Regions from separate parts of the Lysobacter terrae genome, predicted to be linked through region 1. Evidence: predicted binding sites of a transcription regulator. Region 1 holds the regulator's gene; the other holds the start of a gene.
What was found. The regulator HrcA, encoded in region 1, represses chaperone genes, less so after heat shock. The targets are predictions, from matches to a motif close to TTNGCACTCNNNNNNNNNGAGTGCNAA.
Positions count from the first base shown of each region.

Region 2: rpoH (RNA polymerase sigma factor RpoH) is a predicted target of HrcA. The motif match lies at 2,141-2,167, and genes of this name have one in related genera.

Region 1 is NZ_BAAGSX010000001.1:941,935-946,354, forward strand. It holds gene recN (DNA repair protein RecN) at 1-1,108, opposite strand, end outside; gene hrcA (heat-inducible transcriptional repressor HrcA) at 1,259-2,314, shown strand; gene grpE (nucleotide exchange factor GrpE) at 2,428-2,943, shown strand; gene dnaK (molecular chaperone DnaK) at 3,073-4,420, shown strand, end outside.
Region 2 is NZ_BAAGSX010000008.1:548,359-552,778, reverse strand. It holds gene ACYVJ8_RS14185 (NAD(P)/FAD-dependent oxidoreductase) at 1-180, shown strand, start outside; gene ACYVJ8_RS14180 (right-handed parallel beta-helix repeat-containing protein) at 293-1,195, shown strand; gene rpoH (RNA polymerase sigma factor RpoH) at 1,258-2,130, opposite strand; gene ACYVJ8_RS14170 (RNA polymerase sigma factor) at 2,346-2,933, shown strand; gene ACYVJ8_RS14165 (hypothetical protein) at 2,930-3,433, shown strand; gene ACYVJ8_RS14160 (DUF4097 family beta strand repeat-containing protein) at 3,518-4,420, shown strand, end outside.

The DNA.
Region 1 (4,420 bases):
GCTTGCTGCCGAGCGTCTCCGCCGCGGTACGCCAGCGCGTACGGGCCTGGGCGATGACCTCATCGAGTTGCTGCAGGCGCTCGTCGGCGCCGCGCAGCCGGGCCAGTTCGTCGGCGATCGCGTCGCGCTGGGCGGCCAGTTGCTCCGCCGGGACGCGGTGCTTGCGCGAGAGTTCGTGGAGGCGGCCGAGCCGGCGTTCGAGCTGGGCGAACGCGTCCGGGTCCACGTCCAGATCGCTGCGCACGCGGTCCAGCAGCGCGAGCGCCTCGTCGATCTGGATCGCGGCGTTGTCCAGCATCGCGTCGACTTCGTTGAGCCGCGGTTCGTGCTCGGCCACGCGCTGCAGTTCGCCGCGGACGTGGTGCAGCGTGCGCGACAGGGAAGGGCTTTCCTCGCCGCCCAATTCCGACACGGCGTTGTCGCAGGCCGCGATCAGGCCCGCGGCGTGCGCGTGACGGCGATGATCGGTTTGCAGCTTCGCCAGTGAATCCGCGTCCAGGGTCTCGCGATCGAGCTCGGCGAACTGATGCTCAAGCCAACCGATGCGATCGGAAACATCGCCCTGCGCCAACAAGGCGTCGCGCTCGCGCAGCAATTCGCTCCATGCCTTGGCGGCGGCGGCGACCGCGGCCAGTTCGCCGTCGGTGCGCCCGTAAGCATCCAACAGGGCCAGTTGGCTCGAACGCGCCAGCAGGGCCTGGTGTTCGTGCTGGCCGTGGATCTCCACGAGCAGGCCGGCCAGTTCCGTCAGCTGCGTGACCGTCGCCGGGCGCCCGTTGATCCAGGCGCGCGAGCCGCCGTCGGCGCGGATCACGCGCCGGATCTGGCAGCTGGTCTGGCCGTCGCCCTCGTCCAGTTCGGCCTCGCGCAGCCAGGCGAGGGCGGGGGAGGCGTCGTCCAGGCTGAATTCGGCGGTCAGTTCGGCCCGTTCGGCGCCGTGCCGGACCACGCCGCTGTCGGCGCGCAGGCCGGAGAGCAGGCCCAGGGCATCGACGAGCAGCGACTTGCCGGCGCCGGTTTCGCCGGAAATGACGGTAAGGCCCGGGCCGAAATCCAGTTCGGCGCTGCGGACGACGGCGAAATCCTTGATGGCTAGATGCGACAGCATGGATCGATTGTAAGCGGGGCGCATTGCCGGGATGGAGGGCGGGGAGGGCCGCCACCTGTAACCGTGGCGCGTCTCACAAACCGAAACGGAGTTGGCTTGGCGTGCACCTCCCGCCTTGCGCCGGCCCCCGGCCGGCTTTATATCGCCCGCATGAGCCGCTCACCCGCCGACCTCGCCAGCCTCGATCCGCGCGCGCGGCAATTGCTGCGCACGCTGATCGGCCGGTACATCCAGAGCGGGGAGCCGATCGGTTCGCAGACCCTGGCCCGGCATGCCGGCCTGGACGTGAGCGCGGCGACCATCCGCAACATCCTCGCCGACCTCGAGGAAGTCGGCCTGCTGAGCGCGGCGCATGCGTCGGCCGGGCGGATTCCCACCGCGCAGGGCTATCGCCTATTCGTCGACTCGCTGCTGCAGGTCCGGCCGCTGCCGGAGGGCGAAGTGGCGCGGCTGCGCAGCGAACTGCCTTTGGGGTCGGGCACGCAGGCCTTGCTGGGCAGCGCCTCCGAGCTGCTGTCGGCGATGACCCACTTCGTCGGCGTGGTCAGCGTGCCGCGGCGCGAGCAGTTCGCGTTCCGCCGCATCGAATTCGTACCGCTGGACGCGCAGCGCGTGCTCGCCATCCTCGTGTTCGCCGACAACGAGGTGCAGAACCGGATCATCCAGACGCGCCGTCCCTACGACACCGGCGAACTCGAGCGCGTCACCAACTACCTCAACACCCATTTCGCCGGGCGCACCCTGCCGGACATCCGCGCCCACCTGCTGCACGAGCTGCGCAATGCCCGCGACGAGATGGAGCTGCTGCTGGCGCAATCGGTCGAACTCGCCGAGCAGGTGCTGACCCCCGGCCACGACGACATGGTGCTGGCCGGGCAGACCCGGCTGATGGGGGTGCAGGAGCTGTCCGACCTGGACCGCCTGCGCGAGCTGTTCGAAGCCTTCGCCCGCAAGCGCGAGATCCTGCAACTGCTCGAACGCACTGTCCGCGCGCCGGGCGTGCGCATCTTCATCGGCGAGGAAACCGGCCTGGCCCCGCTGGAAGGCATGTCCCTGGTGACCGCGCCCTATGCTGCCGGCGGCAAGGTGCTGGGCGTGCTGGGCGTGATCGGGCCCAGCCGCATGGCCTATGACCGCGTGATTCCCGTGGTCCAGGCGGCGGCCGAAGCCCTGGGCGCGGCGATCCAGTCCGACAGCTCGCCTTGACGCGGCGTCATGCGGGCGTGAAGTCGAGCGCCTGAACCCAGGCGCTTGAATCGCCAGCGCGCCGGCCCCATTGCTGCCCAGAGCGCACTTGGCGCAATGCAGACCCACGCACGATGACGACCGAACCGATGCAAGAAGCGACAGGCGAGAATGCCGCCATCAACGATCCCAATCCCCAGCCCGCGGAGCTGGAGGCGCTGAAGGCCGAAGTGACCCGGCTGCGCGAGGAATCCCTCCGCGAGCGCGCCGAACTGGAGAACCAGCGCAGGCGCCTGGCCCGCGACATCGAGATGGCGCGCAAGTTCGCCAACGAGCGCTTGCTGGGCGATCTGCTGCCGGTGATCGACAGCCTCGAGGCCGGACTGGCGGTGAAGGCCGATACCGCTCAGCACCTGCGCGAAGGCATGGAGCTGACGCTGCGGCAGCTGCTGAAAGTGGCGACGGACAACGGCCTGGTCGCCGTGGACCCCACGGGTCAGCCCTTCAACCCCGAACACCATCAGGCCATGAGCATGGTCGACGGCGCGGGCCACGCGCCCGGCCACGTGGTGCAGGTCTACCAGAAGGGGTGGCTGCTGAACGAGCGGTTGCTGCGCCCGGCCCTGGTGACCGTCAGCAAGCACGACTGATTCGAGAGGCCGATTTGCGATATCGATCCGCGCCAAACCCTTGAACGGCGCAAAGCGATCCCCCAGATAGCGCACATCGGCGGTACGCACCGCCACCGAACACAAGCTTAGATTCGCGAGGAAACACCAATGGCAAAGATCATCGGCATCGACCTGGGCACGACCAACTCGTGCGTGGCGATCATGGAAGGCGGCAAGGCCCGCGTCATCGAAAACGCCGAAGGCGATCGCACCACGCCGTCGATCGTGGCGTTCACCAAGGACGCCGAAGTGCTGGTCGGTGCCTCGGCCAAGCGCCAGGCGGTGACCAACCCGAAGAACACCTTCTACGCGGTGAAGCGCCTGATCGGCCGCAAGTTCACCGACGCGGAAGTGCAGAAGGACATCGGCCTGGTCCCGTACACCATCACCCAGCATGAAAACGGCGACGCCTGGGTGGCGACCGCCGACGGCAAGAAGATGGCGCCGCAGCAGATCTCGGCCGAAGTGCTGGCCAAGATGAAGAAGACCGCCGAGGCCTACCTGGGCGAGACCGTCACCGAAGCGGTCATCACCGTCCCGGCCTACTTCAACGACAGCCAGCGCCAGGCGACCAAGGACGCCGGCAAGATCGCCGGCCTCGACGTCAAGCGCATCATCAACGAGCCGACCGCGGCCGCGCTGGCCTACGGCATGGACAAGAAGGGCGGCGACCGCAAGGTGGCCGTGTACGACCTGGGCGGCGGCACCTTCGACATCTCGATCATCGAGATCGCGTCGGTGGACGGCGAGATGCAGGTCGAAGTGCTGTCGACGAATGGCGATACCTTCCTCGGCGGCGAAGACTTCGACAAGCGCGTCATTGATTACCTCGTCGACGAGTTCAACAAGGACCAGGGCATCGACCTGCGCAAGGATCCGCTCGCCCTGCAGCGCCTGAAGGACGCCGCGGAGCGCGCCAAGATCGAGCTGTCGTCCTCGCAGCAGACCGAAGTGAACCTGCCGTACGTGACGGCCGACGCTTCCGGTCCGAAGCACCTCAACATCAAGCTGACCCGCGCCAAGCTCGAAGCGCTGGTCGACGACCTGGTCAAGAAGACCATCGAACCGTGCCGCGTCGCGTTGAACGACGCCGGCCTGCGCGCTTCGGACGTCTCCGAAGTGATCCTCGTCGGCGGCCAGACCCGCATGCCGAAGGTGCAGCAGGCGGTGACCGACTTCTTCGGCAAGGAGCCGCGCAAGGACGTCAATCCGGACGAAGCCGTGGCCGTTGGCGCCGCTATCCAGGGCGGCGTGCTCGCCGGCGACGTCAAGGACGTGCTGCTGCTCGACGTGACCCCGCTGTCGCTGGGCATCGAAACCCTGGGCGGCGTCTTCACCAAGATCATCGAGAAGAACACCACGGTGCCGACCAAGGCCTCGCAGGTCTTCTCGACCGCGGAGGACAACCAGTCCGCCGTGACCGTGCACGTGCTGCAGGGCGAGCGCGAGCAGGCCC
Region 2 (4,420 bases), on a different contig from region 1:
CGGCTGAAGCTCTCCGGCCTGTTGGCGTGGTGGTTCTGGCTCTTCATCCACATCTTCTTCCTGATCGGCTTCCGCAACCGCCTCATCGTCCTCATCAACTGGGCGTGGGCGTATTGGAGCTATCAGCGGCATGCGCGGATCATCCTGGGAACGGATCCCGCGCCCCCCGGCGACGAATAGACGCGGCGCGCCTGCGGGACTGGATAGCGTCAACGATCGCGTGATAGCGTCGCGGCGCGGCGGCAATGCCGTCGCATGGGGAACCCGTCGCCACTATTCACGGCAAGCATAGATGCGTGCCGTCGGCGGCGCTTATCTATTTCCAATCAAGGACATCAAGGGAATGCGTAATCTTTTTGCTTTCGTTTCGCTCGCGGTTCTCGGCTGCACGGCCGCTCCGGCCTTCGCCCAAACCACAACGACCTCTCCCTGCACGCAGTGGATTTCGGCCGTACCCTTCAAGATCTCGCAACCTGGCTACTACTGCCTCAAGCAGAGCATCGCCACCAGCGATAACGGCATCGAGATCGCCTCCAGCGACGCTACGTTGGATTGCCGCGGAAGGAGCTTGACCCAGGAGCGCGCCTCGAACGACGCGACTGCGATCTACACCGGCAACGATCCGGTGCAGGACGTCACCGTGCGCTCGTGCAGGATCGTCAATTTCGCCACAGGCATTAATTTCGGCCTCCGCAGCGAGCGCATCCAGATCCTCAACAACGACATCCTCAAGGCGCAGATCGACGGCATCGTGCTGTGGGGCAGCAACTCGAGGATCGTCGGGAACAGCGTCATCAATACCCACAACACGTGGTACGACTACAGCCGCAACATCACCGTCACCGCCTTCGAGCCTGGCGTCCACTCCACGGGCAATTCCATCACCAACAACGTCGTGGCGGGCGCCTACGGAAACGCGACCATCTGGGGCATTCGCGCCGACATGACGGACGACATCCTCATCAACAGCAACCAGATCGCGGACCTTCAGCCCAACGAGGGCGGCTTCGCGGCGGCCATCAACTCGGATGGAACCACCGCACAGGTCATCGGCAACGTCATGATGTCGCGTACTGGCAACAACTACGGCAACCTCAGCAGCGCTGCGCTGTGCACGCGAAACATCGCGATCGGCCTGACCACGCCGGGCTTCGAGTGGTGCGCCAAGTCCGTCAACAATACGGTCCTGCCGTAACGGCCTGGCACCGCAAACGAAAACGGCCCCGAACCGGGGCCGTTTTTTTTTACGCGTCGAACTTAGGCCGCGAACAGCGCCTTCATCTTCTTCAGCGCATTCGCTTCGATCTGGCGGATGCGTTCGGCGGAGACGCCGTATTCGTCGGCCAGTTCCTGCAGCGTGATCTTGCTGTCGGCGTCGAGCCAGCGGCGCTTGATGATGTCGCGCGAGCGGGCGTCGAGGTTGGCGAGGCCCTCACGCAACAGTTCCAGGACGTTGTCCTCGGCGTCGGCGCGTTCGTAGGCCTGCGACGGGTCTTCGCTGTCGGCGCGCAGGTATGCGGCCGGCGACGGCGGGGCGTGCTCGTCGTCCTCGTCGGCGGGTGCGTCGAAGCCGATGTCGCGGCCGGACAGGCGCGATTCCATCTCCAGCACTTCGCGCTCGGACACGTTGAGGTCGGCGGCCACGGCGCGCACTTCCTCGGCATTCATCCAGCCCAGGCGGGTCTTGGACTTGCGCAGGTTGAAGAACAGCTTGCGCTGCGCCTTGGTCGTGGCGACCTTGACGATGCGCCAATTCTTGAGGATGAACTCGTGCATCTCGGCACGGATCCAGTGCACGGCGAAGGAGACCAGGCGCACGCCCTGTTCGGGGTCGAAGCGCTTGACCGCCTTCATCAGGCCGATATTGCCTTCCTGGATGAGATCGCCCATCTGCAGGCCGTAGCCGTTGTAGCCACGGGCGACGTGCACGACGAAGCGCAGGTGCGAGTGCACCAGGTCGCGCGCGGCGTCGAGGTCTTCGCCGTCGCGGAAGCGGCGGGCGAGGGCCTGTTCGTCTTCGGCACTGAGCACCGGGATCTGGTGCACCGCGCCGATGTAGGCGTCCAGCGAGCCGAGCGCGCTGGGGATCGGCAGGTTATTGGCGACGAGAGCAGTGGTGGTCTGGGACATGGCAGGGATCTTAGCAGTCGGGGTATGAGACTGCTAAAGGGTCGGGGAGTTCCGGAGCGTTGCATTCATGGAACGAGGCTGGGGCCCGCCCGCAGTGGGCAGGCCGTCCAGGCCGAAGCCTGGTTCATGGGGTCGTCCAGGCCTTCCAACAAGGCCGCCCGCCCGGGCCGCGGCCCTATTTAAACGCCGGGGACCGGGCTCGCATCTGTATGGATATGCTCGCCGCCGTGACCACCCTCCAGATCCAGGACTCCCCCGACCACGGGGCCGCCGACGAGCGCACGCTGGTCGGTGCGGCCGCCCGGGGCGAAGTCGCGGCCTTCGAGGCCCTGTACCGCCGGCACGTGGGACGGATCCATGGCGTGATCGCCCGGCTGGTCGGCGGCCAGGGCTCGCGGGCCGAAGACCTGACCCAGGACGCCTTCGTCCGCGCCTGGCAGGCCCTCCCCGCCTTCCGTTTCGAATCCGCCTTCGCCACTTGGCTGCACCGGCTGGCGGTCAACACCGCGCTGATGGACCTGCGCAGCCGCAAGAGCCGGCCGCAGGACGAGGGCGACGAAGACGCGTTCGAGGCGCTCGGCACGGCCGATTCGGCCGGCCAGGCCACGGCCCTGTCGATGGACCTGGAACGCGCGGTCGCCAGCTTGCCGCCGCGCGCCCGCGCCGTCCTGGTCCTCTACGACGTTGAAGGCTGGCAGCACGAGGAAATCGCCACCGAGCTCGGCATGGCCGTCGGCAGCTCGAAAGCGCAATTGCACCGGGCCCGCACGCTTCTGCGGACCCGGCTGGAGGCACACGCATGAACACTAACGACAACGAAAACACGCATCTCCCCGATGCCCTGCGTTGGCAGCTGCGGGGCCTGCGCCAAGACACGACGCCTGCCCACGATCTGTGGCCTGGCATCGCGGCCCGGCTGACCACGCAGCAGGCGGCGCAGCCGCGCCCGCAGCACTGGCTGCGATCTGTCGCGATCGCCGCCAGCCTGGTGCTGGTCGCAGGCACCGTCGGCTGGCTGGTCCAGCGGCCGGCCTCGCAACCCACGACGCCCGAACCTTCGGAAGCCACGATTCTGGTCCAGCGCGAAGCCGACAGCCTCACCCGCCAATACCAGGCGGCCCTGCAGGAAGTGCAGGCACCGATGCCGGCCAGCCTGCGGCCGACCGCCGAAGCGCTCGACCGCGACGTCGCCGTCATCCGTCAGGCACTGGCGCGCGATCCCGACTCCGTACGTCTACTGGAACAGCTGCGCCGCACCTACGCCCATCGCCTCGCGCTCGCACAACGCGTGGCCTACACCTGATCCACGCTTCGCCAATTCCTGATTCGGTCCGATTCGATTTACTGGTTCCATCGATTCCATAAAAAGTTGTCCCGGAGAATTCCCATGTCCCGACTCCTCATCCTCCTGATCGCCGGCGTGCTTGCAGCGCCATCGCTGTGCGGCAGCGCGCAGGCCGCTACGCCGATCAATGAAACCCGCCCGCTGGACGCGCGCGGCCACGTCACCATCGACAACCTGAAAGGCAGCATCGAAGTGCGCGCATGGGACCGTCGCGAGGTGAGGATCGAAGGCAACCTTGGACAAGGCGTGGAGAAGCTGGAAATCACCGGCGACGCGCAGCACCTGTCGGTCAAGGTGAAGTATCCGAAGACCGGCGGTCTGGGCTTCTTCTCCGGCAGCGACAAGAGCGAACCTTCGCAGCTGCAACTGATGGTGCCGTTGCAGGCCGACCTCGACATCGACGCGGTGTCCGCCGACGTCGACGTCAACGGCATGGCCTCGGGCGAACTGCTCATCGACAGCGTCAGCGGCGACATCAACGTCGTCGGCGCGCCGCGCGAAGCGACCATCGACAGCGTCAGCGGCGACATCAAGCTGATCCTCAACAGCGCCAAAGTCAGCACCGAGAACGTCAGCGGCGACATCGAACTGCGCGGCCGCCTCAGCGGCGACGTGCACGTCGAAACGGTCTCCGGCGACATCAACGTGGCCGGCCACGAAAGTAGCCTGCGCAAGCTCAGCGGCAACACCGTGTCGGGCGATCTGACCGTCGGCACCGGCCTCGCCCCGGGCGGTCGCATCGGCCTGGAAAGCGTGAGCGGCAACCTCACCCTGCGCGTGCCGGCCAATCTGTCGGCGCAGGTGCAGGGCAAGAGCTTCAGCGGCGAGCTGGTCGCGCCGGATGCGCAGATCAGCCGTCCCAAGCACGGCCCGGGGGCGAGCTTCGAGCATCGCTATGGCAACGGCGACGGCGAGATCACGATCGAATCGTTCTCCGGCGACGCG